2 regions of the Rossellomorea sp. GQ25 genome follow, and region 2 is predicted to be linked to the other one. Evidence: predicted binding sites of a transcription regulator. Region 2 holds the regulator's gene; the other holds the start of a gene.
The links. The regulator NrdR, encoded in region 2, represses ribonucleotide reductase genes. The targets are predictions, from matches to a motif close to AACACNATATATNGTGTT.

Region 1 (15,638 bases), on a different contig from region 2:
TAATCATTCTATTCGAAGGAGGGTAAATAATCAAGGGCATGAAGTTGTTCTACAGTCAGTGGATTCATTTAGCTTTGCTTCCATTATCCAGGGAGTGCATATGGATTTGGAGTTTGTTGGTGGAGAAAAAGTGGAGGGTGAATTCTTTTACTTTTCAACCGAACAAGGAGAAGGAATGCCTTAACAATAAGGGGTTCATATTCCCCTATACTTTATTGCTTCTAATGATTGTTTTATCTATAGGATTTGCGGCAAAGGATCTTTTTATTAGTAAATATCTATACTTAACAAATATGAAAGGCATTCATGAAAGAAACGTGAGTGTGTCCCATGCGATCCTGTTGGAGATGGAGAGTGGGATGCTTACTTACAAACAATTGAAAGGGAATTATGGTGAAATCGTGACACACAGCGAAATGGTCAACTCGGAAGAAATGCGCTTGGAAGTGACATTCAAACGGGATGAGAAGGTTTTTCTTCCAACGACGGTTGTGTATAATAGGGAAAAAAACACATTATAAGTTGGGAGTAGAATATGAAACCGATTGTCTTAATTGGATTTATGGGAGTAGGAAAAACAACGATTGGGAAACGTCTTGGGGAAGTACTGAATCTACCGGTCATTGATATGGACAGTTACATTGAGGATAGAGAGAAAAGATCCATTAAAGAAATCTTTGATCAGCAGGGAGAACAATATTTCAGGGATTTGGAAAACAAGGTGCTCCTTAAGTTAGCCAACAAGCAAGCGATTATCACTACGGGTGGGGGAGTGATTGAAAGAGAAGAGAACCGGGAGATCTTACGACATCAGGACTTTGTATTCCATCTAACTTGTCCTTTTGATGTATTATGGTCCCGTTTAGAAGGGGATGGTGAACGTCCTCTTGTGCAACAAAATTCAAAAGACACTTTATTGAATTTATTCCAGCGCCGCTTACCGTTATATGAAAGTGGGAGTTCCATTACCATTTATACAGAAAATAAAACAGTAGAAGAGATAATGGAAGCAATTCTCCCTCACCTTGAGAATGAGGCTGTATAAATTACCTTTTCCCGGGCATACTGATAAAAGCGGGAGGTGGTGCTTTTATGTCAGTGAATGATTATGTTAAATTCATAACACAAACATTTGTACAACATTATGAAAAATCACCTCATGAGCGTAAAAGTATAAAGAAGCAACGGAAGAATGAGCGAGAACCATTCTTATTTCGCTGGTTCGGGATCATCCCATATGCTTTCATGATCATGTTTAAGAAAAATAAATAGGATAGATAATGGCTGCCTTTTGGCAGTCTTTTTTTATGAAGTTAAACGGAGTAAGTGTGTGATGCACTTACTCCGTTTACCGGTTAACTAGAATGCTGTAAATAAAAAATCCCGCCATTGATGATATCAATGGAGATCTTAGGCTCATACTGCTCTTTCAATGCTTGTTGTTCCAAGAAATAGGATTCGGGCTTTTCCTCTTGATCTCCATAAAAGTGATTCAATAACTGTAAATCTTCCTCCCACGTCTTTCGTGCCTGCTCAGCCCATTCAACAGGTTCTTTTTTGATTTCTTCATATAGAAATGTTTGAATGCGGTTCACTCCGCTTTTCGGTTTAATGATTGGTGTCAATGTGAACGAGAAATCAGGAATCTTAGGTGTCAGGTTTCTGGACATCAATGACGAATGAAAGTTTTCCTGAATGACTCCATTGATCAGGTTTAATCCGATACTTCGAATGCTGTCTTTCTTTCGATTGGATTGATACGAAATTTTGATATTCAGCGCCAGCCATGGATGCAGTGGGGTTTGTTGACCACTTGGTGTGTGCCGGTTTTCGAACAACCGTATATACCCTGCTAAATTTCGTGTTGAATGGAAGATTTGGTGTAACCGCGGAGAACCAAAGTGTATAGGTTCTCCTTTTAAGTCTTCAGGTGCTTTATCTGGATTCGTAATAAGGGATAATGTCATTGGATTTGGGATACCTCCCGTTTTCTCAAGGTAGTGCCAGTAGAACGGACGGTTCATCAGCTCCTTATCCAAATCAATAGTGAGCTGGACGGTCATATGTCCGTCTCCGTTCGCAACCAGGTCACATCCATTAGCCACGAAGTATCTCTCAAGAAATCGATGAATTTCGTGCTGCTGCATTTGATTTCTCCTCCTTTAATTGTTCGGCAAATTGAATCATACTCGTTAAATTCTCCATTTTAATCTTCATTTCCCCTTCCGTTCTGGATGAAGAAAGAATATCGGTTACATGCTCTTCGAAGTCACGGAAATCCAGGCGGGTCAGGATTTCATCCAATTGTCCGATTACACGTTCAAAGAGATTAATTTTTTCATAAAGAAGCTTTAATATATGTTCTTCGACCGTGTTTCTGGTAGCGAAATTGTAGATATGAACATCCTCTGTCTGTCCGAGACGGTGAACACGACCGATTCGCTGCTCTAACCTCATAGGATTCCATGGCAGGTCAAAGTTGATCACGTGATGGCAGAATTGAAGGTTGATTCCTTCCCCTCCGGCCTCAGTAGCAATTAACACCTGTGCATGCTTTTGAAAGAGTTCACGCATCCAATCCTTTTTCCCGCGCTTAAATCCACCTCGGAACGGTACGGAGCTTATTCCATGCTGTTTTAAGAACCATTGCAGATAGAGCTGTGTCGCCCGGTACTCTGTAAATATAATCACCTTATCATTGATTGATTGGACAATTTCCAGTGCTTTCTGAGCCTTGGAGTTCATTGTCACGTTTTCTACTTTTTTCATGAGAGTGCCAATTGTATTCTCAAAACCAGAAGTCGGAGCTTCTTTCTTCTCAAGCATGTTTTTGAGAGTGTAAAATACTGCTTCACGAGAACTGCATGCTTCTCTTTGAAGTGTTAATAGAGAGAAGGAGCTTGAATTAGCCCAGTCATCATAGTTCCCTCTAAGCAAATCGATGCTGTTATATAGATCTCTTTCGGCTTCGCTAAAATCGATTAAGACAGTCTTAACGTGTCGTTTTGTCCATTCTATACCCGTATCGCTACGTCTATTACGAATCATCACTTTGTTAATGAGGCTCTTTAAATGTTCATCCTCTTGAAGAGTTCGATCTCCTTTTTTATATCTATCAGAAAACCCGGATTCATTTCCGAGATGCCCCGGCTTAAGGAGAGAAACAAGATGAAAAATCTCTTCGACGCGATTTTGAATAGGTGTGGCCGTCAGCAATAAGCAGAATTTCTTCTTTAAGTTTTGAACAAATTCATAGTTTTTTGTTTTATGATTTTTTAGTTTGTGAGCTTCATCGATAATAACCAAATCATAGTCCTGTTCATACACCTTTTCTCGATGAGGGCTTCGCTTAGCCGTATCCATGGATGATACGACAATATCGCACTGATCCCATACGTAACTTTTTCGTTGCGGGACAGCCGGGATGAAAAACTTACTGTTTAATTCATAGGCCCATTGAGAGACCAGGGATGCTGGAACCAATATTAATACTTTCTTAACTAATCCTCTAATCATGTATTCTTTCAATATTAATCCTGCTTCAATGGTTTTACCTAAGCCGACCTCATCTGCAAGAATCGCTTTTCCGTTCATCGTTTCGACAACCTGCTTTGCTGCTTCAAGCTGATGGGGGAGAGGAGTGACATTTGCCAAATGTTTTGGAGCTTGCAGGCCTTCAAAGTTCGGGATTGCGAGATGATGTTCAAATTCGATGGCCAGCTTATAAAGCTCCCAATTTCCCCATGGGCCATCGTTATCAATTAAATTCTCGAGACCCTCGCCCCATTCTTCATCAAATAAAACCTCAACATTCATCTGAAAAACATCTCCTTAATTCTAATAAAAATGATTGCTCAATCCTCGTATTTAATGGTAGGATGAAAATAGATTTTCTAATGTTAGAAAAACTCGAAAATCCGAACATTCACATTTACAACATTTCTTCTGTATATTTCTAGTATGACCAATTGTTTCAAGGAATATTGGCGAATGATAACAAGGGGAGAGACTGTGCATACAGCGCCGAAGGAGCAAGCACGTTTAAGTGTGAATCTCTCAGGCAAAAAGACTCTTGTTGGACGCAACTCTGGAGAGTGTTTCCATACCGGAAACCACCAAAGGGGAAAGCCGTTCTTCGGTAAACTTTCAGGTGCAAGGACAGAGAAAACTTCTTTATGAAAAGGGGTTTTTCTGTCCTTTTTTTCATGGGATAAAACTTGGTTAAGGATTATGCATGTAAGGAAGACAAAGGGGGAAAAGTCATGTCAGAGTTAAAACAAACACCTTTATACGAAGTGTACAAAGAGTATGGAGGAAAGACCATCGACTTCGGTGGCTGGGCTTTACCAGTGCAATTCTCAAGTATTAAAGAAGAACATGAAGCGGTACGATCCCGGGCTGGACTATTCGACGTTTCTCATATGGGAGAAATTGAAGTGAAGGGTGAAGGGGCTCTTGACTACTTACAAAGAATGATGACAAACGATGTCTCCAAAGTAAAAGACGGAGGAGCTCAGTATACGGCTATGTGCTACGAAAATGGTGGGACGGTCGATGACTTATTAGTTTATAAAATAAAAGATAATGATTATTTGCTTGTTGTCAATGCAGCAAATATAGATAAAGATTTTCAGTGGCTGAAAGAACATGAAGTCGATGGCGTAGAAATCAATAACATCTCTGAACATATGGCGCAATTGGCACTTCAAGGTCCACTTGCTGAACAGGTTTTACAAATACTTACAAACGAGCATTCACTAAGCGATATCGGATTTTTTAAATTTCAGACCGAAGTGAACATAGACGGAAAGCAAGCACTTGTTTCACGTACCGGTTACACAGGGGAAGACGGATTTGAGATTTACTGTGATGCAAATGATGCGGCAGCAATCTGGAAGGCGGTCTTAGCTGCGGGCAAGGAGCATGGTGTACTTCCATGCGGACTTGGTGCACGTGATACATTGCGTTTTGAAGCGAATCTTGCACTTTACGGACAAGAATTATCTCAATCGATCACGCCGATCGAAGCAGGGATTGGATTCGCCGTAAAAGTGAATAAAGAGGTTCCATTTAATGGTCAAGAAGTGCTGAAACATCAAAAGGAAGAAGGCGCTCCAAGAAGAAGCGTCGGGATTGAAATGATCGATCGCGGAATTCCCCGTCATGGATATAAAGTGTATGCCGGTGAAGAAGAAATAGGGGAAGTCACAACCGGTACGCAATCTCCAACACTAAAGAAAAATGTAGGATTAGCATTACTTAATAAAGAGTTTACTTCTTTAGATACAGAAGTACTGGTTGAAATCAGAGGGAAAAAGTTAAAAGCGAAAGTAGTAGCGACACCATTCTATAAAAGACCAAAGAAATAGGGAGGAATGACGGTCATGAAGCATCGTTATTTACCGATGACAGAGCAGGATCAAAGGGAAATGTTAGACAGCATAGGAGTAGACAGCGTTAACGATCTATTTGAAGATATTCCTGAGAAAGTTCGTTTCAAAGGGGATTACAAAATCAAAGAAGCGAAGTCAGAAACGGAATTGGTAAAAGAATTGACCAAAATGGCAGCGAAGAATGCTGACTTAAAAAGTCATACATCCTTTTTAGGGGCAGGAGTATACGACCACTACATGCCGATTATCGTAGATCATGTATTATCACGTTCTGAGTTTTATACAGCTTATACACCTTATCAGCCGGAAATTTCTCAGGGAGAACTTCAAGCCATTTTTGAATTCCAAACGATGATTTGTGAACTGACTGGCATGGATGTAGCCAACTCTTCCATGTACGATGGAGGAACGGCTCTTGCAGAGGCAGCTATGCTAAGTGCAGGGCAGACCCGTCGTAAAAAGGTACTGGTTTCAAGTACCGTGCATCCGGAATCACGTGATGTTTTACGATCTTATGCAAAAGGTCAATATATAGAAGTGGCGGAAATCCCGCACAATAATGGTGTTACGGATGTGGAAGAACTTAAGAAATTAATGAGTAATGAAATTGCAGCGGTAATCGTCCAGTACCCTAACTTCTTCGGAAGAGTGGAAGACCTGAAAGTGATCGAAGAAGTGACTCATGCCGATAAAGCGATGTTCGTGGTTTCTTCAAACCCACTTGCATTAGGGGCGCTTACTCCTCCAGGACAATTAGGAGCTGATATCGTCATTGGTGATGCACAGCCATTTGGAATTCCAAGTGCATTCGGTGGACCTCACTGTGGATACTTTGCCGTAAATAAGAAGCTTATGCGTAAAGTACCAGGCCGTCTTGTTGGTCAAACCGTCGATGAAGATGGAATCAGAGGATTTGTTCTGACTCTTCAAGCACGTGAGCAGCATATCCGTCGTGATAAAGCCACGTCTAATATATGTTCCAATCAGGCATTAAATGCACTCGCTGCATCTGTTGCTATGACGGCTCTAGGAAAACAAGGCGTCAAAGAAATGGCCGTTCAAAATATTCAAAAAGCCCATTATGCAAAAGAAGCTTTTAAAGCTAAAGGGTTTTCCATTGCATTTGATGGACCATCATTCAATGAGTTTGTGGTAAAGGTAAATATGCCGGTTAAAGAAATCAATCAAAAGCTTCTAGAAAAAGAAATGATTGGTGGATATGATTTAGGACTAATGGATGACAGCTTATCACAGCACATGCTGGTGGCTGTTACTGAACTTCGCAGCAAAGAAGAAATCGACGCATTTGTAGCAGAATTGGGGGATTGTCATGAATAAGCAAGATCAACCTCTTATTTTTGAATTATCTAAAGAAGGTCGTACAGGCTATAGCTTACCTGAAATGGATGTACCTCAGGTAGAATTATCTGACCTCATTCCAACCGATTATATCCGTACGGAAGAACCGCATCTTCCGGAGGTTTCTGAATTGGATATCATGCGCCATTATACGGCGTTATCAAAACGTAATCATGGTGTAGATTCCGGTTTCTATCCACTAGGGTCTTGTACAATGAAGTACAATCCGAAGGTGAATGAAAACGTGGCGCGATTGAATGGATTCGCCCATATCAATCCTCTCCAGGAAGCGGAAAGCGTTCAAGGTGCACTGGAACTGATGTATGACCTTCAAGAACATTTGAAAGAAATCACAGGCATGGATGAAGTGACCCTTCAACCTGCAGCCGGTGCTCATGGAGAGTGGACTGGTCTTATGATGATCCGTGCCTACCATGAAGCAAATGGTGATACCCACCGCACGAAGGTCATTGTACCGGATTCTGCTCATGGAACGAACCCTGCCAGTGCGACAGTAGCAGGTTTCGAAACCGTAACTGTAAAATCAAACGAAAACGGCTTGGTTGATTTGGAGGATCTTAAGCGTGTAGTTGGAGATGATACAGCAGCCCTGATGCTGACCAACCCGAACACTCTTGGATTATTTGAAGAAAATATTCTGGAAATGGCTGCAATCATTCATGAAGCAGGCGGAAAGTTGTATTATGATGGTGCCAATTTAAATGCCGTATTATCAAAAGCCAGACCAGGAGATATGGGATTTGACGTCGTGCATTTAAATCTTCATAAGACATTTACGGGCCCTCATGGAGGCGGTGGTCCAGGAAGCGGTCCTGTCGGAGTGAAGGAAGACTTGATTAAGTACCTTCCGAAGCCGGTCCTGGTGAAAAATGGCGATACGTTCGAATTCGATTACAACCGTCCTGATTCCATTGGCCGTGTAAAACCTTACTATGGTAACTTCGGCATCAACGTTCGTGCCTATACGTACATTAGAACCATGGGGCCGGACGGACTGAGAGCCGTGACGGAAAATGCCGTTCTGAATGCAAATTACATGATGCGTCGACTTGCGCCTCACTTTGACCTTCCATTCGATCGCCATTGTAAGCATGAATTTGTCATCAGCGGAAAACGCCAGAAGAAGCTTGGCGTCCGTACATTGGATATTGCGAAGCGTCTATTGGACTTCGGATATCATCCACCAACGATTTACTTCCCATTAAATGTGGAAGAATGCATGATGATAGAACCAACCGAAACAGAATCAAAAGAAACCCTTGATTCCTTCATTGATGCAATGATTCAGATTGCCAAAGAAGCAGAAGAAACACCTGAAATCGTCCAGGAAGCACCTCACACAACCATCGTCAAACGTATGGACGAAACACTCGCAGCAAGAAAACCGGTTCTGCGTTATTCAAAAGAAAGCTAAAGAGTGTAAAATTGGAAATCCCCGCAGCGATTCGCTGCGGGGATTTTTTGGGGGACGGACCTTTATAATATATAAAAAATAACGAACCCATCCCACTTCTTCCACAGATCAAAAAAAGGATCGCCCCAAAGGCAATCCTTTTACATTATTTTTTATGTTTTACTTTACCTGTCCACTTTTTAAAGCCGCCCTGCAATTGGTGAAGGTCGCGGTATCCTTTGCGGTGCAGCATTTGAGCTGCTCTTCCGCTGCGAAGTCCGCTTTGGCAATAAAGGTAAACGGGTTGATCGGCACGGATTTCCTTTTGTCTCATTTTAATTTGAGAGAGGGGGATATTTCGTGCGCCAAGTACGTGACCGTTTTCAAATTCATTCGCTTCACGAACATCTATCAACTGAGCTTTACGATATCCTGCTCGAAATTGTTCTTCAGTCAATGTATTCACAATTCTCTTTTGATAGAAGAACGTAAAGAGTGAATAAACAATGATTCCACCAAGTACGACTAAAAGAATATATAATCCTTCCATCATTCATGCTCCTTTCTACAAATGCGCTATCTTCTATTATATTCATGAAGTGCTTGAGAATCAAAACAAATTTATTATTTTACAGCAAACACTTTCCAGTCTGTTTTTCTTTGTTTTTTCTTTTGGATTTGATAGACTAGTAACGGACTTAAATGAAGTTGATTTTTTACATAACAAAATATCAGAGAGAAGACGCAAATGAGGTATGATGCATGAAAAAAGAAACATGGAGATTCATTGACTCAGGGAATTGTTCCCCTTCTTATAATATGGCACTTGATGAGGCGCTACTGGATTGGCATAGCGAGGGAAAGATTCCTCCCACGATCAGGTTTTATGGCTGGGATCCCGCGACGCTCTCCATCGGTTACTTCCAAAAGGTAGAAAAGGAAATCAATCTTGATGCAGTGAAAGAACACGGACTTGGCTTTGTCAGAAGACCGACGGGAGGCAGAGGGGTTCTGCATGAACATGAATTAACGTACAGTGTCATTGTTTCCGAAGAGCACCCGGAAATGCCTAAAACCGTTACAGAAGCATATCGAGTGATTTCTGAAGGGATCTTAAAAGGATTTCAAGGACTTGGACTCGAAGCCTACTTTGCTGTTCCGAAAACAGCAGAAGAGCGGGAAGGATTAAAAAATCCACGTTCGGCCGTTTGTTTTGATGCACCGAGCTGGTATGAACTGGTGGTAGAAGGAAGGAAAGTGGCAGGCAGTGCCCAGACGCGTCAAAAAGGCGTCATCCTTCAGCACGGTTCTATCCTCCTGGATCTGGACGAAGATAAATTGTTTAGTCTGTTTAATTATCCATCTGACAGGGTAAAAGAGCGTATGCAGCGGGCATTTAAAAGCAAGGCCGTTGCGATGAACGAAATCAGTTCTGAAACGGTCACCATGGATATGGCGAAGGAAGCGTTCAAAAAAGGTTTTGAAGAAGGATTGAATATCCACCTGGAACCATATGAACTTTCTGAAGAGGAAACACAATATGTTGTGGACCTTGCCCAAACCCGGTACGAATCAGATGACTGGAATTTTAAACGATAAAATTTTTTTGTAGAAAAAAAGCGATGCTTGTCGCTTTTTTCCTATTTTACCAACTATTACGCGACTTGGATTTATATCAAGTTCTAAATTAATAGAAATGGTCGGAGTATTATATGATTTTCTATTATTTCCTCCTGTTTTCTATTTCTATTGGCTTATTATCCGTTTGACAAACAAATGAACCATTGACTCGAAACACAATATGTGGTGTGTCGAATATTTTTTTACACACTATATGTTGTGTTTATTTATTGCTTTTCTAATAGAGCTATGATATCGTATTATTTGATATTACACATCAAAGTAAACAACAAACAAAAGAAAGATTTGAGATAGAAGGAGTTGTCTTTATGACTGTTGCGTCGAAAAACACAATGAAATTAAACATCGAAAGATTAAATCAGGATATTGGATTATTTCCTCAAGTACATCCTATAACCCCAGATATGCATACTACACACAAAGGTGTATCCCGTCTTGTTATGATTGATCGCTATTCTTTCAAAGACACGGAAAAGATCACTCTTTCTGAAGGGGATTTTGTGGTCCTCACCATCAAAGAAGATCCTAAGTTCCCTGCAAGAGGATTAGGTTACATTTCAAGCATCGACTGGGAAACAAAGAAAGCAGATGTTTGGATTGAAGAAGAGTACAGAAGTGCCATCGACAAGCCGGAAGAAATGGAAACCGGTATCGTCTCAAGAACACTTGATGTAATCGAAAAGCCACTGGAAGTCTACTACGAACAAATTGCGAAGCGTAACGCAACAGGCTTAGCAGAAGTGGAAGAAACTCCTGAAAAGAGACAAGTTTGGTTTGAAAAGTTCTATCATGAATTAGTGAACCTGCATTTTGTTCCTGCTGGTAGGGTGCTTTATGGAGCGGGTGCCGGAACGGACGTAACGTACTTTAACTGCTACGTGATGCCTTTCGTACAGGATTCACGTGAAGGGATTTCGGAACATCGCAAGCAGGTGATGGAGATCATGAGCCGAGGCGGGGGTGTCGGAACGAACGGATCGACTCTTCGTCCACGTAATACCCTGGCAAAAGGTGTGAACGGTAAATCCTCCGGTTCGGTTTCCTGGCTGGATGACATCGCTAAATTGACTCATTTGGTTGAGCAGGGCGGGTCAAGACGTGGGGCACAAATGATCATGCTTTCAGATTGGCATCCCGATATTATCGAATTCATCATTTCTAAAATGCAAAACCCGCGTATTTTACGTTATCTTCTTGAAAATACAGAAGATGAAACCATTAAAAAGGCAGCAGAGGATAAGTTGAAATTCACCCCTCTGACAGAACAAGAGGAAGCGATGTATCAAGGAATCCTAAATTATAGACAAATCCCTGGATACGGTGGATTTGATGCGAAAATCCTTAAGAATGCAGAAGAAAAGCTCCGTACAGGCGGAACGTACAGCGTCCATAATTCAGAATTCCTGACAGGTGCGAATATCTCAGTTTGCCTGACAAGCGACTTTATGGAAGCCGTGGAAAACGATGGTGAATATAAACTGCGCTTCCCTGATGTAGAAAGCTATAATGAAGAGCAAATGAAATACTATAATGAAGAATGGCATAACGTAGGGGACGTCCGTGAGTGGGAAAAGCTCGGCTACAAAGTGCGGACTTACCGTAAGATCAAGGCGAAAGAGCTTTGGAATCTTATCAATGTTTGTGCAACCTACTCTGCAGAGCCAGGAATCTTCTTTATTGATAACGCGAATGATATGACGAACGCGAAAGCATATGGTCAAAAGGTAGTTGCTACGAACCCATGTGGTGAACAGCCTCTCGCTCCTTATTCAGTGTGTAACCTGGCAGCCGTGAATCTGGCTCAGTTTGCCAATAAAGAGACGAAAACTGTTGATTTTGAAAAATTGAAGCGTACCGTTGAAGTGGGTGTTCGCATGCAGGATAATGTCATCGATGCTACTCCGTACTTCCTGGAAGAAAACAAAAAGCAGGCTCTTGGTGAGCGACGTGTTGGCCTTGGGGTAATGGGTCTAGCAGACTTGTTGATCTACTGTGAAAAAGAATACGGTTCTGAAGAAGGCAATCAACTGGTGGATGAGGTGTTTGAAGCAATCGCAACAACCGCTTATCGTGCATCCGTTGAATTATCGAAGGAAAAGGGAAGCTTCCCATTCCTTAATGGAAGTACCGATGAAGAAACGAAGGCTTTACGAAAAGCGTTTGTGGAAACAGGCTTTATGAAGAAAATGCCTGAGGATGTACGGGACGACATTCAACAGTTCGGGATTCGAAACTCCCATCTATTGACCGTTGCCCCAACAGGTTCAACAGGTACGATGGTTGGAGTATCTACTGGTCTTGAACCTTATTTCTCATTCACGTACTACAGAAGCGGTCGTCTTGGTAAGTTCATTGAAGTGAAAGCGGATATTGTAGAGGATTACTTGAAGAGAAATCCGGATGCAGATGCTGACAATCTTCCAGAATGGTTTGTTTCTTCCATGAGCTTGGCGCCACAAGCACATGCCGATGTCCAATGTGTGATTCAGAATTGGATCGACAGCTCTATTTCGAAAACGGTTAATGCTCCTCGTGGTTATACAGTTGAGCAAGTAGAAAAAGTGTATGAGCGACTTTATAAAGGTGGAGCAAAAGGTGGAACCGTGTACGTTGACGGAAGCCGTGATTCACAAGTTCTTACCCTCAAAGCAGAAGAAAACAGCTTTGATGACGAGGACGAGCAGGAACAAAAAGAAATTCCTACATCGAAAAAGCCGATCGTGTTACTTGATACGATTCAGGACGTACGTTCAACAGACGTGACCATTGGTTCTGAAGTCGGGAATACGTGTCCAGTCTGCCGTAAAGGAACGGTAAAGGATATGGGTGGCTGCAATACCTGTACAAACTGCGGTGCTCAACTGAAATGCGGACTATAATAAATGAAGAAAGTTAGGAGGGGACTGGTTCCCCTCCTATTTTTTTAGTCTAAAATCCTGCTTTGTGAATTAAAGATGTAGTAATAGACATTGAAGGAGTGGGACCTTTGGACATCGATGGTGTTTTTTCAGGTGGAGGCATAAAGGGGCTCGCGTTGATTGGGGCATATCAAGCATTAGAGGAGAAGGGCTACAGGTTTAAGAGGCTAGCTGGAACAAGTGCAGGAGCGGTGATTGCAGCATTTATTGCTGCCGGTTATTCGAGCAGGGAGCTCTTGAAAATCATGGATGGTATTGAATTTAGTAAATTGCTGGACTCAAACGCGATCATCTCTCTCCCTATTATAAAATGGTTTCGGGTTTACTATCGTTTAGGTTTATATAAAGGAGTGGCCCTTGAAAGCTGGGTGGAAGAGAAGCTGAAAGTAAGAGGAATTTATACGTTTGCCGATTTACCACCCCATTCACTCCGGGTCATCGCTTCGGATTTATCGAATGGCAGATTATTGGTTCTCCCAGATGATCTTGAGAAGTACGGCATAGCGAAAGAAACCTTTCCTGTTGCCAGGGCGATACGAATGAGTGCGAGTCTTCCTTACTTCTTTGAACCTGTAAAGCTGCGATCTTTAGAAGGAATAAGTCTCATGGTGGATGGTGGGGTGCTCAGTAACTTCCCTATGTGGTTGTTCGATCGGGAAAATGTGAAAAAGGTAAGGCCGGTCATCGGGGTGAAGTTAAGTCACGATCTAGTCGGAAAGCCAAAAAAACAAATCAAAAATGCGATTGATATGTATGAAGCCCTCTTTACTACGATGAAAGATGCACATGATTCAAGATACATTTCCAGAAAACTTGAAAAAAACATCATCTTTATTCCGACTGAAGGTGTGCTCACGACCGAATTCGGGTTAACGCCGGAGAAAAGAGCAGAGCTCATTCAATACGGAAAATCAAAAGCTGAAGCCTTTCTTCAAAAATGGCCGTATTAATAAAACAATCGAGCTCCTAAAGTGAGGCTCGATTGTTTTTCTTATTCTTTTTTCCTTCAATTACAGTAAGGTTGGCATTGGATTTCTTTCGTATCGAACGTTTCTTTGATGCGTTTGATACTTGAGGCTTACTTGGAGACTTTTTCTTATGCCGCCTCTTTGATTGTTTGGCTGCTTTAAGAAACGCTCTCTGTTCATTACTATTACCAGCCCGCCTCCCGCTGAACCATCTTCGGTAAATGAAGTAGATAATTCCGATCACAGCTGCTGTAACAAGTAATTGTTTTACTAGCCCTAAAGGATTTACGAATAGGGAAGTTCCCAACCCAACAATAGCTAACAATATTAATGTGATAACAAAGATATTGCGAGCGTTCAACAAAGCCACCTCCTAACAATACAATCCATTATACATATCTATACTATTATTCTAGACAATTTCCTTGTTATTTAACCATATTAGTTATCGATTTTCTGTGAATATCGCTCAGGTTATTTTTCTGAAACTTGGAAAGATATTATCTATTTTACTAAAAAATGAATCAAAGCACTAGAGATAGCGTTTTATTATCCATATTTCTTCATTACCCATAGATGAAAAATAAGTAAAACCATGCAAATGTTTAAATCAATGGGACATACTACGAATGGAGGTGTTACAGATGGCTGAACAAAAGGGACAACATGAAAAGATTCAGGATGGAACAGAAGAAAGCAAGGAGAATCCACGTTTAGAGCAGAATCAGGGTGAAAAACCACTTTCATTCATGGGAATGGTTGTTGTGACGGGCTTTATTGGGGGAATGTTATGGAGTGCAATTGCTTACCTTTGTTACTTTTTTTCCTTTACGAAAATCGAGCCAAATATTATATTTGAGCCGTGGGCGGTTGGTGACTGGGTGGACAAATGGATTGGAATCGTTCTTTCCATTGTGGCTTACGGAGTGATTTCTATAGGTGTGGCCCTCATTTATTATGGTTTATTACGAAAATTCAAGTCTATGTGGGTAGGGGTTGCCTACGGTGTAGCGTTATACTTAGCTTTCTTTTTACTGCTCAATCCGCTCTTCCCGAGCATTAAATCCTTTACATCCATTGATTATCACACTTTGATCACAACCTTCTGCTTGTATATTTTGTATGGCGTATTTATTGGCTATTCGATTTCTTATGAAGAAAATGAATTGAGACATCAGAATGAGAAAGAAAAATCAGGGGAAGTTTCACATTAACATATCCTCATTATCAGACAATTATGTAGGTATAGGCATAAGGTTTGTGTTAGAATGTTCATGATGAACATTCTATTTTTTTAGGGGTTTACATATGATGAAAATCTTGCTTTTAAATGGTCCTAACTTAAATAGGCTGGGGAAACGTGAACCCGATATTTATGGACATGTCACCCTGCCGCAACTTGAGGGGAAGCTTTCGAAACAAGCAGAAGGTGAAGGCTTTCAACTCTTTTCAGCTCAATCGAACCATGAAGGGGAAATGATTGATTACATACACAAGGCAGAGGATGAAGGGTATGGGGGAATCATCCTGAATCCCGGTGCTTTCACACATTACAGCTATGCGATAAGAGATGCAGTGGCTTCGGTATCAGTACCGGTAGTGGAAGTGCATATATCAAATATCCATGCCCGGGAAGCGTTTAGACATCAATCTGTCGTGGCAGCTGAAACGGTTGGCCAGATCGTCGGATTTGGACTGTTTGGTTACGAATTGGCTTTACAAGCGATCATACAGAACATTAAGGGAGTGGAATTGAATGAAAATTGAACGATTACGAGAGACTTTTTCAGAAAATGAACTTGACGGGATTTTACTTACAAGTACCTACAACCGTCGGTACATGACAAACTTTACGGGTTCATCAGGTGTTGTTCTGATATCTAAAGAGAAAGCATTATTCATAACAGATTTCCGCTACATCGAGCAAGCAACCGAGCAGGCTGCC
Region 2 (15,638 bases):
CATCAATCGTCGGGCTTAAACGAACCTCTTTAAGATTGATGATTTTCTGATTCTTACGCGCTTCTTTTTCTTTCTTCTGTTGTTCAAACTTAAACTTACCGTAGTCCATGATACGAGCAACGGGTGGTTTAGCAGTTGGAGCAACAAGAACAAGATCAAGATTTACACGTTCAGCGATTTCAAGAGCTTCATTCTTGGATTTAATCCCAAGTTGCTCACCGTTTTGATCGATAAGACGTACTTCACGGGCACGAATCGTTTCGTTTAAGATCATGTCTTTGCTAATAATTAGCCACCTCCAAGGTTTATTAAAAGAATACACGGTTTTGGCCGACGCACTCGAACCTTTTCTGCATGCTTGAAGCATACAAAAAAGATGCGAGTGTCGAAACACCCGCACCTGATTATTAAGCATATATAAACGGCTTTAATAGTCAATCACATACCTGTAAACAGCTAAAAAGCGTTATTCAGGTGAGAAGCGGGTAGCTTCTGCTTGTACCAAACTGTATTCAATTCACCTTAGATAATATATCACATGACAATACCGCTGTCAAATAATCATTTAATATCACAACGTATTTCATAATATCAGACATCTAAGGAGAGTGCAATAGTTTTTTGAAATTTATATGGGCTGTATTCATCTACTTTGCTGCTTTTATAATAGCGAGTAGTGGTTGATTTCCGCTCCAGGTGCTCGCTTTCCGCGGGGCGGGCGGTGAGCCTCCTCGTCGCTGCGCTCCTGCGGGGTCTCACCTGTCCCGCTTCTCCCGCAGGAGTCGAGCACATTCCGCCCCAATCAACTCATGAATCACCTGGTTACATCCTCTTCTCAATAATTGCAGAAAAACAACAATCGACATAAAAGGACGGACCTTGGTGCAAGGTCCGTCCCTCTTTCTCATTTTATCGTTTGGCTTCTTTTGTGATATGGCTGATGAATTGGCCAAGGGAAATCGTTTCTGATTTTTGCTCTCCGTATTTACGGACGTTTACAGCCGTTTCCTTGATTTCATTATCTCCCACCACAAGCATGTAAGGTACTTTACTCATCTGTGCTTCACGGATCTTATAACCGATCTTTTCATTACGGTCATCGATGTCAACACGCAGTCCTTCAGATTGAAGCTTTTCTTTCACTTCTTTCGCATAGTCGAAATGAACATCCGGGGAAACCGGGATCACCTGAACCTGCGTTGGAGCGAGCCATGTCGGGAATGCTCCTTTGTATTCTTCGATCAGGAATGCCACGAAGCGTTCCATCGTGGACACGACACCACGGTGAATGACAACCGGGCGATGCTGCTTCCCATCTTCCCCAACATACGTTAAATCAAAGCGCTCTGGAAGTAAGAAGTCCAGCTGAACAGTGGATAACGTTTCTTCTTTCCCAAGAGCCGTTTTCACTTGAACGTCCAGTTTAGGGCCGTAGAATGCCGCTTCCCCTTCTGCTTCAAAGTACTCCACATCCAGTTCATCCATGGCTTCCTTGATCATTCCTTGTGCACGGTTCCACATTTCATCGTCGTCAAAGTACTTCTCAGTATCCTCAGGGTCACGATAAGAAAGACGGAAGGAATAGTCATTCAGATCAAAGTCTTTGTACACTTCCTGAACCAGGCGCACCACACGCTTGAATTCTTCCTTGATTTGATCAGGACGAACGAAGATATGTGCATCATTCAGAGTCATCCCGCGTACACGTTGAAGTCCTGACAGGGCTCCTGACAATTCGTAACGGTGCATCAAACCAAGCTCGGCGATACGGATCGGAAGCTCACGATAGCTGTGAATGCCGTTTTTGTAAATCATCATATGATGAGGGCAGTTCATCGGGCGAAGGACAAGATCTTCATTATCCATTTCCATGACAGGGAACATATTCTCCTGGTAATGATCCCAGTGACCGCTTGTTTTGTATAGCTCAACGCTTCCCATGACAGGTGTGTAAACGTGATCATAGCCTAAGCGCTCTTCTTTATCAACGATATAACGCTCGATGATACGACGGATCGTGGCACCTTTAGGCAGCCACATCGGCAGTCCTTGTCCCACTTTTTGCGAATTCATGAATAGATTCAATTCTTTACCGATTTTACGGTGATCACGCTCTTTTGCTTCTTCTAAAAGACGCAGATGCTCTTCCAGGTCTTCTTTCTTGAAGAAGGCTGTACCGTAAATGCGTTGAAGCATTTTATTATCACTGTTCCCGCGCCAGTATGCCCCAGCGATGCTTAATAGCTTGAATTCTTTAATTTTATTAGTGGACGGAATGTGGATTCCACGACATAAATCGAAGAATTCTCCTTGCTCGTAAATGGAGACTTGTTCTCCCTCAGGAATCGCCTCAAGTAATTCAAGCTTATACTCGTCACCGATTTCTTCATACATTTTCTGCGCTTCATCGCGGTTTACTTCTTTACGGACAACTTCTAGGTTTTCTCCAGTGATCTTCTTCATTTCTTTCTCGATCAGCGGAAGATCTTCTGGAGTGAACGTGTGCTCGGAATCAATATCATAATAGAATCCGCCTTCGATGACCGGTCCGATTCCAAGCTTTGTCTCAGGGTATAAACGTTTAATCGCCTGTGCCATTAAATGGGCTGTACTGTGACGAAGAATTCCCAGTGCATCTTCTCCTGGAGGTGTAACGATTTCAATCGCCCCATCCTCTTGAATCCCTGTACGTAAGTCAATTAATACATCATTTATTTTACCAGCGAGCGCCTTCTTTTTCAGTCCGGGACTGATGGACGCAGCAATTTCTTCTGTTGTCGTCCCTTTAGGAAACTCTTTGACATTTCCATCTGGGAACTGAATTTTCACTACTTCTGACATGTGATTTCACTCCTTAAGTAATCTCTATAAAACATAAAAAACCCCGCCCCTTCACATTTGAAGGGACGAGGTTAATAAGTAAACTCGTGGTTCCACCCAACTTCTCATTGTACGCAAAATACAGACAATGACTTCATTGAAAACGAATAACGACATTTAGCCGTCAATCATTACTGTGAATCCATTAAGATTCAGTTCATAATTGAAGTTCCGAGGTGGTAAATATCACTACCGAATTAGGAAGTTTGCAGCCGAATGACTTCCCTCTCTGTAAATGGAATAGGAATATTGTTGTCCTCATCATAACCTTTATTTATTGACTTATTATGTAGGTATTATAATCGGTTATGTTTTGAAAAGCAAGAGCATTCCATAAAAATGAGGCAGCCTATTCATTCGCGATATCCCAGGAAGGATAGAGAAGTGTATCAGGGAAATAACTCATCGGCAAAAGATCGATCCGTTCTTCAAAAATATTCTGAAGCGTCCTGATCAATTGATGGTCACCATTCCCGTACACGAGTATCCTCTCCGGTGCAAGGGATAATAACGGAGCTATGGTGTACGAATCAACGTATAACGGGTGATTCGTCAGAAGGCGTTTATCAATCGCCTTCGTCAACTCCTGCCGTGTCACCTCTTTCATGTCTTCATCAAAGAAACGATAGCCATAACCCGTCGAATACAGATGGATCGTGCGCATTTTCTGCTCCCTTGATGCCAGATACTCCCGCAGCATATGGACAAACATTTGATATTCCTGCTCCATCTTATATTCATCTATAGCAAGATCCAGCATGAGGAGCAGTCTCTCCTGAAGCTTCTTCAGCCTGAACTTGCTGAAGGAGTCGAATGATATGGGGGCCTTCCCTTCCAATAAAAGCTCCAGACTGTCATGGACGTATTCGGCCTCGTCCCATTCACCGATCAGCTCCATCAATTCAGGTCGTTCACCCATCCTCATCTCTGATACGATTTCTAATATTTGATTGATTTCATCAACATCTTCATAGAAGTAATTTTCTTTCAGGGCTGATTCGGACCAGTCCATGCATTTATCATTTAAGACAAAGTGGGAAACCCCATTGAATAGCTTTTCTTTTTCCTTGAAGAAGGGGGAAACCTCTATCGTCAGATTATAGTGAGTTGTATGTTGAAAGAGCGTTTCATGGAACCATGATTGTATGAACTCTTTATTGAGGTGTTCTTGAAGCTTTAACGCATCATTTTTTTGCTTGAAAATAAATTCAATCAAACTTTCTCGCCTCCTTAAACCCAAATCCCTGATTTATATATATGGGAGGCTTGTATAAATTAGAAGTTGATGTGTGAATTTAATTGTCTCTTTTCAAACTTTTTGGCGGTCACAAGAAGCGAGTAGTGTTTGATTTTCGCTACAGGAGACTCTCCCGTCTTCGCCAACAGGAAGGGGCTCGGTTGTTGAAAAGGTTTGGGTTTTGCGCTTGGATTGGAATCCCAGGCTATATATTGTCTCCTTTTTTAAACGGGAAATGACTTAGATTGCCTTATTTCAGCTGAAGTAGGATCCCGGAAAGGGTCTAAGGGGCCGAATTTGGGGTGAAATTCCTGATTCGGAATGACATCGCGGAAGAATTGATCCCATTTGGGCTGTTTTCAATCTCGATTTCGGATAATTAATCCTGTTTGGGATTTATTAATCCTGTTTGGGATTTATTAATCCTGATTTTAATTAATTGATCCTCTTTTTGAATAATTAAGCATCCTTGTCGAATTTTCTTTAGGTATGCATGCGTATCGACACGGAGGACTGCTCTGCCGTCTTTGCCAACAGGAAGAGCAAAAGAGGAGATCACTCGCTTAACGAATGACCCCCTCTTTTTTCGTGCGATCTATTCTCTTCTATTCCTACCATCGATCAACACAGGCTGGGACAAGTATTTAATCCGCTCCATGATCCGTGCAGCCTTCAGTTTTTCTTCTTCTCCTCTTTGACTGTACGTCAAATGGTGGGTCAGTTCGTTGAAGTTGAAGTTGGAGGTAAAGAATGTAGGCAGGTTCTCAAGCATTCTGTACTGAAGGATCGTCCCCAGGATTTCATCCCTTCCCCAGCTTGACATCGTTTCTGCGCCGATGTCATCGAGCATGAGGATCGGTGCAGATTTAACCATTTCCAGTTTTTCATTTACCGAGTTATCTCCAAGCGATTGCTTGATTTCTCTAAAGAACTCAGGAACGTAGACAATCAGGGACGCGATTTTTTTCTGGGCGAGTTCATTGGCCATCGCCCCTAACAAATAGGACTTACCCACTCCGAACTTGCCGTAAAAATAGAGTCCTTTCATTTTTGTACCTTCTGTATAGTTCTCCACGAAATTCTTCGCTAATCGCACAGCCTCCAATCGGCTTTTCGAATCAAGATCCAGGGTCTGAAAGGACGCCTGTAAAATATCTTTAGGTACATACAGGCTCTTGATTAGACGCTTGGAACTTGTTCTTTCATCATGAATGACTTTTCGAGGGCAGCGATGGTAATCGATGTCGATGGTGTTACCTCTGATCACTAAATGAGGGTCATACCCTTCCATCATGTTCTTACACTCCTGTAAAGAAGGACAGTAACGACATTCTTTACTTTGAGAGATGTATTCATATAACTTCATCAGACTCTCATTTACCATTTCCCCTGTTACACGGCCTTCATTCCTGCGAATAAAATCCTTCACATCATGGTTTTCAAGAATCTCTTTTTTCATTTGCTCATATCTTTGTTGAAACGAACCAGAAGCCGCCAACCTTTTCAGGGTGTTATTTATTCTCTCCACCGCTACGTTCACCTACTTCCGAAAATTTTTAAGCTCTTCTTCGAGTTTCTTCTTTTCTGCTTCGAAATCATATCCATCAAGGGAAGAATCATTTTCTTTCTCGGTTTCACCTTCTTGGAACCATTCCGGGAGTTTCTCAGTACGAATCGGCTTTCTTCGTCTATTCGTATTATTTTCCTTTTTCCCTTCAGCCCACTCAAGATACTGCTTGTGTTCTTTTTTTGCTAATTCCATGGCTTCACTTGCAGTCGTCACCTTTTTCCTCGACCAGTGGGACGCGATTTTTTCCATGTATCCTTTTGTGAGCTTCATGTCCGTTTTCAGCAACACATATTGTACCAGGACATTCATGACACCAATCGGCAACTTCTGTGACATGAGCACCTCTTCAACAGCCTGAAGGTCTGCCTTAGAAGGAGCACCTCCATTTGATATGTCAGAAAGAACATCCTTGGGCGACGTTGTTTCCAGATATTCAATGAGTTCTTCTTCTTTCGTGCGGGGTTTATCCGATTTCACAGGCGCTTTAGTCTCTATTCTCGTAGTCAAATCGGGCAGTTGATCACCAGTCTGAACCCCATACCAATCACGTGCGGTTTTGCGCAGCAGCTCTATATCGATGGTATCGTCTGCATCCAGGGAGCTTAAGACGATATTTTTCATTTGAAGAGGATCTATACCGTACAGATAGCTCAGCTTCAGAACCGTTTCCCTGACATTAGTTGTAAAGGATTTTCGTGGAACCATGGATTCAGATAACCCTGCAAGTAATAACTGAAAATCAAAATCGATATCATCCAGTGGAAGACCACCATTCTTCCCATATTTCATATATTGTTCACCAGACTTTGTCTCGGAATCCATATTTGCATCGTGTTGGAGAAAATTAATCTGTTCCGATGTGAAAACATCTTGAAAGGACCGGGTGATGTTTACGTGTTGCTGTTTATCTACCAATTCGTCAGTAAAGAATTTCTTTAAACGCAAATAATGAGTCCTGCCTATTTTACGGTAAAGATACACATTTAACATACCATCATGAAAGAATTCCTGAGGGGTAAGAGGAGGCTGCAGTTCATAGAGAAAACTCCGATCCTCGTTGTCCCTTTTTTCGTATGCCTTTAACAACCCTATCCCTTCAAGCTTCATTCTCGCTTCATAAACTTCCTGAAGATTGACAGACAGAACGTTCATCAGATGATAATGAGTAGAATGTGTTGACCATAACCTGTTTTCTTCTACTTCTCCCCACAAACTCATATAAAGACTGTAACAAACCGAACCAATTAAAGGCTGGTACAGAAACGTGATGATTTTCCGATCGTATTCCTGAAGAATCCCATTTGTCCCTACCGTGTAGTGATCGATTGGTTGTATTTCATTCCAATGCTTCTTCATCATAGTTGGATTCTACCTTTCAAAAAAATAAAGAGAAAAGAGCTAAAGAATTACATCTTCAGCTCATTCTTCTACTCTTTTTTTATTAATTCTTTCAGTTCGTCTATAAATACATTAATATCCTTGAATTGTCTATACACAGATGCAAAGCGTACGTATGCAACTTCATCTACCTTAGCAAGTTGATCCATGACCATCTCACCAATCTTAACCGATTCTACTTCAGAAGCACCTTGATTACGGAGTTCCTTTTCAATATCCGTTGAGATCTTTTCTAATCTCTCAAGAGGTACCGGGCGCTTCTCACAAGCCTTGATCAACCCTCTCAAAATCTTCTCTCGACTAAACTCTTCTCTTACCCCTTCTTTTTTCACCACAATTAAAGGAAGCTCTTCAACCTTCTCGAAGGTCGTGAAGCGGAAGGTACATACTTCACATTCTCTTCTTCTTCTGATTGAACGTCCTTCATCAGCAGGACGGGAGTCCACTACTCGTGTACCATTATGCTGGCAAGACGGGCACTTCATAATATCAGCTCCGTTATTACATACTATTACTTTCATCATATAAAAAAGCTGCGACTTACACAAGCTTATAAAGGATTTACCGTTATTTCACTTTTGTCAATTCGCTGTCAAGCTTATGATAATAATGGTTAATCTGTGCTTTTAAGACCGTATATGTACCAAAGATTTTCCCTTTATCCGCACTGATCTTGAAATCGACTGCCGTTTCAAAAGGTCTTACCGTGATGACCGTTGCGACAATAAACAGTTGGGGAGTACCATTTTTACGGACCGTAATTTCCCCTCTGTCCTTAGACTGGGAAATCACCTCATACTCAGAGGATGAGAATAACTCTAATACTGCATTAAATGCACCTTGATGCATGGATTTATAATAGCGTGATTGCAGGTCTTTATCTTCGTGCTGATCAGATGTCTCACATTCTGATTGAAACCGTTTAAAAAAAGTACGTATTCCGCTCATTTAACGTTCCTCCCTTTATTTACCCTTATTTTACACGAAAACAACACGAATGAAAATTCAAAATCAATTCCTATACAAAAGCATAAAAAAAGAGATGCATCTAATACGCATCTCTTCTGAGTTATTTTCAATTAAAGGGCTTGAGCCTGAGACTTCTTCACTTGTACCGGACCCATACCACGTGGCAATTCAATTGTTTCACGTGTGTCAGCACCAAGAGCATCTGCAATATATTCAGCAGCGATGTTAGGATCTAAATCACCGCAAGTATATACATCAATACTGGCATAACCATGTTCAGGAAAACTGTGAATAGTTAGATGTGATTCTGAAATGATCACAACTCCACTAACACCTTGAGGAGCAAATTTATGGAAAGCTACCTCACGTACCTCTGCACCTGATTTAAGCGCAGCATCTACGAATGTTTTTTCAATTCCTACTACATCGTTTAATTTTTCAAAATCGCAACCCCATAATTCTGAGATTACATGACGACCCATTGTTTCCATTTTCGTGTTTCCCCCTTTGACATAATTTTTTTCGTCAAAATGAACGCATCCTTTGGCAAAATCTTAACTACCACGGGGGAAAGTTAGTCCGAAGAGGTCCTAACCCTTTAAGTAGCTAAATCAGTATTCATTTGCTAATAAGAAGTTCACGAAAAATAGTATACTTTGTTTAAAACTCTTTTGCAATAAATTTTTATAAACTTTTTCACTTGGTCATACTATCGGTTGATTGCATTTCGCTGAGTTGGCGGTGAGCAACTTCCCTAAACGTAAAGTGCGTTCTTGGAATCGCAGACCGTTCCTTTCCGCTCCATGCACAAGATTCCCCAGGGAGGAAGTCGAGCCTCCTCGACGTTCCGTCTGTGGGGTCTCGACTTTTCCTCTATCTCCCGCAGGAGTCAAGTGCCTTCCGCTACAATCCACTCTGTGCTACTACACTCTTACTGACTATAAGTTTTGATAGATAAGCACAAAAAAGCTCTTTGGTAGAAAGTTGTTCATAAATACAAACTTCCTACCAAAGGATCACCCAAATCCCACACCAACAAATAGAGGATTTTCGTTGACATCTATTTACTAAAGGCTGTTTTCGTAAAGATTGTTGTTTTAAAACACATGATGATCTGCCAAGGCTCTGTCAACCAATATGTGCTGGGTGGTGAAGGAACTGCTCCGCTTGCAGCTTGCGTACGGACTTTCCCATAGGAGTCTACGAAATTCCCCTCACTATCTAAAAGGAATTTAAGGGACAGAACTTAAAGTGACAAAAAACAATAAAAAGTAAAAAATCTCTACTATACAAGCTACAATCGACCAGTGCACACTTTGAAAAATACTGTTTTCTAGACTTGTATGGTATTTATATTAGCTATGCTAAGAAATCCATGCTTAGAAAGTTGATTCTCGCTGCAGGTGCTCGACTCCAGCGGGAATTGCGGGAAGCTCCGAAAAGCGGAGGCGGCTCGCCCAGCCCCGACATGCATAAGATGAATGGGCCTAAGAAGGCGCTCTTTGCCTTCTTGGACCATTTAGCTTATGACCTCGAGGGGCTAAGCTTGCCGGAGCTAGAAAGTTGAGACCCCGCAGGGAAAGCCAGAGGAGGCTCAACTCACGCCCCGCGGAAAGCGAGCACCTGGAGCGGAAATCAACCACTACTCGCTTTTTCAAAAGCAACAAAGTTTAGAAAAGAACCTTTAAAAAATATGAAAAGAAAAAGAACGCACCGGGAAAGGTACGTTCTAAGGATGCAGCTTATTGTTTATGTGGGTTCTTTCAAACGTTGACTTCTTGTTTTGCGTTCATTTTTGATGCAACGAATTTAGCCAGATCAACGACACGGCATGAATAGCCCCATTCATTATCGTACCAGGCCAGTACCTTCACTTTTCGATCTCCCATTACCATCGTGGATAATCCGTCGATGATCGCTGAATGAGGATTTGTATTAAAGTCGATTGAAACTAAAGGTTCCGTTGTGAATTGCAGCACTCCGTGTAAAGAACTAACAGAAGCCGTAATGAAAGCTTCGTTGATTTCTTCTACTGTTACGTCTCTTTTCACATCCACAACCAGGTCCACTAGTGAAACATTTGGTGTAGGCACACGCAATGCCATTCCGTGAAGCTTGCCGTTTAACTGAGGCAGAACCAATGATAATGCTTTTGCTGCACCAGTTGTGGTCGGGATGATCGATTGACCGCACGCTCTCGCTCTTCTCAAATCTTTATGTGGATTATCAATATTCTTTTGGTCATTTGTGTAAGCATGGACTGTCGTCATAAGTCCATTTTCAATACCAAATTGCTCATCTAATACCTTCGCAACTGGCGCTAAGCAGTTCGTTGTACAAGATGCATTTGAAATGACGCTGTGTTCTTCAATATTTAATGCGCTTTCATTTACACCCATCACAATCGTTACGTCTTCATTTTTACCAGGGGCTGTCAGGATGACCTTTTTCGCTCCCGCTTCTAAATGAAGGCTCGCTTGATCTTTCGAATTGAATTTTCCAGTAGCTTCAATCACAATGTCGATATTTAATTCGCCCCAAGGCAAAGCTTTAGGATCACGATTGCTTAATAGTAGGACACGCTTCCCATTGACGATGAGTGCATCATCTTCCGTCACCACATCTGCCTGAAATGTTCCATGATTTGTGTCATACTTAATTAAATGTGCTAATGTTTCAGCCGGGTAGCTTGCGTTAATGGCTACAACCTCTAAGTTTCCCTCTAATATTGCTTTCCTGAAAACCATTCTTCCAATACGTCCAAAACCATTGATTGCAATTTTCGCCTTCATAAATCCGGCTCCCCTCTATATTAATGTTATACTTATATGTTTATTTGCTAAAAATAGTATAACATATTTAGAGAATATGTTAATAAGTATTTTGCGGATTTTTAATGTTTTATTATTCTGACAATAGGTTTATTAAATGTATATTTTTGTGGTTTGATTTCATACAATTTTTCAATGCTATATCTTTGATTTAAACATTGACCGTTCCTTTCCGCTCCATGCACTTGCTTTCCGCGGGGAGGAAGTCGAGCCTCCTCGGGCATTGCCCTGCGGGGTCTCGACCTTTCCTCTATTTCCCGCAGGAGTCAAGTGCCTTCCGCTACAATCCACTCTGTGCTATTACACTACGTTTTAACAGATATACACAAAAAAGCTCCTATTGTAGAAATGCTGAGCGTTTGTCCTATTTACAAAGGAGAACCAACACAACTCTATTTTAGAATCAGATTTTTATCGCCATGACCCCTGATTAATATAGTGGATCAAATAAAATAAAGCCGACAAGAAGTTTCCTTGTCAGCTCATATGTCATTCTATGGTTTTAGATGCCACTCCATCAAAAGGGATTCAAGCTGTTCCTTGGTTTCGTCCAGGGTTCCATTGTTGTCGATGACTGCGTCGGCAAGGCTTGCTTTATCCTTTAAGGGGAATTGGGAAGCGATGCGTGCTAATGCTTCTTCCCGGGTAAAGTGATTGCGTTCCATCAAACGCGATAATTGGGTTTCTTTGTTCACATATACCACGAGCGTGCGATCCACCATCCAAGTTAAGTCGCTTTCAAATAAAAGCGGAATATCCATGAAAATCGTGTTTTTACCTTCAAGAATGGCTTCATCCTTATGTGCGAGCATCATGCTTCTGACGGCAGGATGAACAATTCCATTCAGCTTTTTTCGTTTTTCTTCAGAGTTAAAGATGATCTGGCCTAGTTTTTCCCGATTGATGGTTGAATCGTGATCGTGCAGTATATGTTCACCGAATTCTTCCACAATCGTAAGATAAGCCGGCTGATCAACCTCAACCACCATACGGGCAGCAAGATCAGCATCAATTATCGTATAGCCTTTTTCATTTAACGTTTTCGAAACTGTACTTTTACCACTTGCAATACCACCTGTTAATCCTATAATGCTAGCCATTATCCTATTCCTTTCTAAGTCATGTCAGCCATTAAAACCTCAGGATCCCTATAAGGATCAACAGAACTCCCGGGAGAAATGACACTCGGTGAATCCACCGTAAATGAGAGAAGAATTCCCCCATCTTTAATCCTGAGAATAAGAACGTAAAGCTCATCACCAGGATGGCTAAAGTAAGTATGAATGGCGAGAAATTTAATAACGCTGCGCCAATTCCGGCACCGAAGGCATCCAATGATAGTGCAATTCCAAGCATAAACGCTTCAATACCGGTAATCGTACCCGATCTATCAAAGTCTGCCGTTAACGGCCTTCTTAAAATTTGAACCACTAATCCTATGGATTTAATCTCAAAGTTGATTAACGTCTTTTCTTGGGATAATACCGTTTCTTTTTCCGGTCTAAAGAACTGGTACAGTACGGCCGCTCCAATCACAACCAGAATCAGCCCGCCGATCCTGCCAGCCCATAACGGTGTGATGATGGATCCGATGGTCTGACCAAGTAACATGGCCAATAATAAGGAGCTCGCCGAACAAATGGATATGATGCTGATTGATTTTGTAGGGATTTTCACTTTTCGTAATCCGTAAGTTAAACCTGTGCTAAAACTATCAAGACTTACAGCAAACGCCAGAAGTAATAAGGAGATTGTTTCACTCATCTAATAGCCCTCCCAAAAATCATTACAATACTATATGGTAAGGGCTTATCAGATGTTAATTGTTCTTTCTAACGTTGGCAATCCGGACAATAGTGCGTCCCTCTCCCTGCTGAAACCTTCTTCTCAATGGGAGTACCACATTGACGACAAGGTTCTTCTTTCCGGCTATACACGAAGAGGTTCTGTTGGAACATACCCATTTGTCCCTGAGAATTCACATAGGAGCGAATCGTACTTCCTCCCATTTCTACGGCTTCTTCCAATGTTCTGATGATTTCTTGGTGAAGCCGCTCAATTTCTTCCTGTGAAAGGGATTTTGACTTCCGGTCGGGGTGTATACCCGCACGGAATAATGCTTCATCTACATAGATGTTCCCCAGTCCCACGAGGACCGTCTGATCTAATAATGTGGCTTTCACGATTCTTTCTGTCTTGCTCAGCTTTTCTGTTAGGTAGTCTGCAGTAAACTCGGATTGAAACGGCTCGGGTCCCAACTGCAGGAGGGGAAGATGAAGCAATTCCTCCCCTTTCTTGAAAAGGTGCATCGTCCCAAACTTCCGGACATCACGGTATCTGAGTTCTGTGTTATCCGTAAAATGAAATATGACGTGAGTGTGCTTTTCAATGGGGTCCCGGCTATCGGACAAGTTGTACTTTCCTTCCATTCTCAAGTGAGAAACAAGAGCCACGTCGTTTAAATAAAAGATCAGGAATTTCCCTCTTCTTCTCATTTCAAGTATTTCCTGCCCCTTCAAGCTATGAACAAATTCATCAGGTTCGTCTGGGCTTTTAATCATCTTAGGCCAAAAAACCGAGACGTCTTTGATTTTCTTTCCAATAACAAGAAGCTCCAACGTTTTTCTGACCGTTTCTACTTCAGGCAGCTCCGGCACTCTGCCACCTCCTTATCAAACTCTATTTCGCGTCGTACCATGTTGGACCGTATGAATAATCGACCTTTAATGGAACTTCTAACTCCATCGCGTTCTCCATTACTTCAGGAACAATTTTCTTTAAAACTTCGATTTCTTCTTCAGGCGCTTCAAAGATCAATTCATCATGCACCTGGAGCAATAATCGTGATTGAAGATTTTCTTCTTTTAATCTTGCTGCCATATCAATCATGGCCTTCTTGATGATGTCGGCTGCACTTCCTTGAATTGGCGTGTTCATCGCTGTACGTTCAGCGAAACTTCTTAAGTTAAAATTACGGCTCGTGATTTCCGGCAGGTAACGTCGGCGATTAAGCAGAGTAGTCACATAGCCCTTCTGTTTTGCATCTTGTACGATATCATCCATATATTCTTTTACACCAGGGAAGCTTTCAAGGTACTTCTTAATGAATTCCCCTGCTTCTTTTCGTGTAATATCAAGGCTTTGAGAAAGACCGTAGTCACTAATTCCGTATACGATTCCGAAATTAACGGCTTTCGCATGTCTTCTCATATTGGATGTGACCTCTTCCTTTGCCACCCCAAAGACGTCCATCGCTGTTTTCGTATGAATGTCCATATCATTTCTGAAAGCTTCAACTAATTTCTCATCCTTGGCGATATGAGCCAGTACACGCAGCTCAATTTGAGAGTAGTCTGCAGCGAACATAACCCAGCCTTTTTCAGATGGAATGAACGCCTGGCGGATTTTTCTTCCTTCTTCAAGCCTGATAGGAATATTTTGAAGATTAGGGTCTGTCGAGCTTAAACGGCCTGTTTGAGTCAGTGCTTGGTTGAATCGTGTATGAATTTTACTCGAATCTTTATGGACGACCTTCAATAATCCTTCTAAATATGTGGACTGTAACTTTCCTAGCTGACGGTAATGCAGGATATGATCAATGATTTCATGCTTGGACTGAAGTTTTTCCAGTACGTCAGCAGAAGTGGAATAACCAGTTTTAGTTTTCTTCACGACAGGTAAACCCAGCTTTTCAAAAAGAATCACGCCGAGCTGTTTCGGAGAATTAATATTAAAGCTTTCTCCAGCTTGTTCATGTATGTTCTTTTCTAATTCTTCCAGGCGGTGTGAAAGCTCTTCTTTCATGGTGAGCAAACGCTCTTGATCCACTTTCACGCCGGTGAATTCCATTTCGGCTAAAATAAGGGCAAGGGGTAATTCTAACTCTGCAAATAATTCATATAGATTGTTTTCTTTTAATTCTTCCATACATGTGTTCTTCAATTCATGAAGAATGAATGCTTTTCGTGCAAGATGCTCTGATAGAATGTCAGTGGAAGGGACCTTCTGCTTGGCACCTTTTCCATATACCGATTCATCCGATTCGATAGAAGGCTGACCGTGTCCTTTTGAGATAGTAGCGAAGTCTTCACTCGATTCAGAAGGATTGATAATGTAAGATGCTAACAGCAGATCAAACTCGATCCCTTTTATGTCGACTCCCTGTCTCTTTAGCGCCACGACGGTTTCCTTCGAGTTGTACACATATTTTGCTGCGCTTTCGTTTTCAGCCCATTCCTTAAATGCTTCTGAATTCAAAGCGGTCTCAAGCGTAAAGAAAATCGTGCCTTTCTCATTGTGCAGACTCATCCCGATTACTTCTCCGAGGTGATAATTCTCCTCCAGCATTTCAATGTATAATGAGCTTTCATTTGAAAGGTGTTCTTCTTTGATGGTTTCAACTATCTCAAAGGAGATATCATCCAGTTCCTGAGGCTCTTCTTGAGTGGTTTCACCCATTTTCTCCAGTAGTGAGTTGAATCCGAGATCCCGGTATACTTCCTTTAGTTTACCTTCATCCATTCCATCATAATTCAGCTCTTCCACTCCAATCTCAATTGGAGCTTCCCTTAGGATGGTCGCGAGTTCCTTACTCATGATCGCTTGTTCTTTATTTTCTTCGAGCTTTTCTTTTAATTTTTTCCCGCTGACCTGGTCAATGGAGTCAAGCAGCTTTTCAAGGGAATCAAATTCTTTTAGCAGCTTGATCGCCGTTTTCTCACCTACACCCGGCACGCCTGGAATATTATCAGAA

Region 1: AC6CIB_RS20140 (vitamin B12-dependent ribonucleotide reductase) is a predicted target of NrdR. The motif match lies at 9,993-10,010, and genes of this name have one in related genera.

The regions. Positions count from the first base shown of each region.
Region 1 is NZ_JCAXEQ010000007.1:118,340-133,977, reverse strand. Features, by position in the region: gene comGF (competence type IV pilus minor pilin ComGF) at 1-184, shown strand, start outside; gene AC6CIB_RS20190 (hypothetical protein) at 138-521, shown strand; gene AC6CIB_RS20185 (shikimate kinase) at 536-1,045, shown strand; gene AC6CIB_RS20180 (YqzE family protein) at 1,093-1,272, shown strand; gene AC6CIB_RS20175 (YqhG family protein) at 1,356-2,147, opposite strand; gene AC6CIB_RS20170 (DEAD/DEAH box helicase) at 2,116-3,816, opposite strand; glycine riboswitch at 3,991-4,082, shown strand; glycine riboswitch at 4,086-4,164, shown strand; gene gcvT (glycine cleavage system aminomethyltransferase GcvT) at 4,263-5,369, shown strand; gene gcvPA (aminomethyl-transferring glycine dehydrogenase subunit GcvPA) at 5,385-6,731, shown strand; gene gcvPB (aminomethyl-transferring glycine dehydrogenase subunit GcvPB) at 6,724-8,187, shown strand; gene AC6CIB_RS20150 (rhodanese-like domain-containing protein) at 8,333-8,716, opposite strand; gene AC6CIB_RS20145 (lipoate--protein ligase family protein) at 8,929-9,765, shown strand; gene AC6CIB_RS20140 (vitamin B12-dependent ribonucleotide reductase) at 10,116-12,686, shown strand; gene AC6CIB_RS20135 (patatin-like phospholipase family protein) at 12,794-13,675, shown strand; gene AC6CIB_RS20130 (SA1362 family protein) at 13,692-14,054, opposite strand; gene AC6CIB_RS20125 (YqhR family membrane protein) at 14,338-14,907, shown strand; gene aroQ (type II 3-dehydroquinate dehydratase) at 15,002-15,460, shown strand; gene AC6CIB_RS20115 (M24 family metallopeptidase) at 15,450-15,638, shown strand, end outside.
Region 2 is NZ_JCAXEQ010000004.1:284,147-299,784, forward strand. Features, by position in the region: gene infC (translation initiation factor IF-3) at 1-274, opposite strand, end outside; ribosomal protein L20 leader region at 365-504, opposite strand; gene thrS (threonine--tRNA ligase) at 910-2,841, opposite strand; T-box leader at 2,900-3,154, opposite strand; gene AC6CIB_RS14810 (putative sporulation protein YtxC) at 3,230-4,096, opposite strand; gene dnaI (primosomal protein DnaI) at 4,713-5,645, opposite strand; gene AC6CIB_RS14820 (replication initiation and membrane attachment family protein) at 5,658-7,046, opposite strand; gene nrdR (transcriptional regulator NrdR) at 7,115-7,570, opposite strand; gene AC6CIB_RS14830 (cytosolic protein) at 7,653-8,033, opposite strand; gene speD (adenosylmethionine decarboxylase) at 8,165-8,545, opposite strand; gene AC6CIB_RS14840 (glyceraldehyde-3-phosphate dehydrogenase) at 9,818-10,846, opposite strand; gene coaE (dephospho-CoA kinase) at 11,380-11,985, opposite strand; gene ytaF (sporulation membrane protein YtaF) at 12,017-12,649, opposite strand; gene mutM (DNA-formamidopyrimidine glycosylase) at 12,718-13,542, opposite strand; gene polA (DNA polymerase I) at 13,565-15,638, opposite strand, start outside.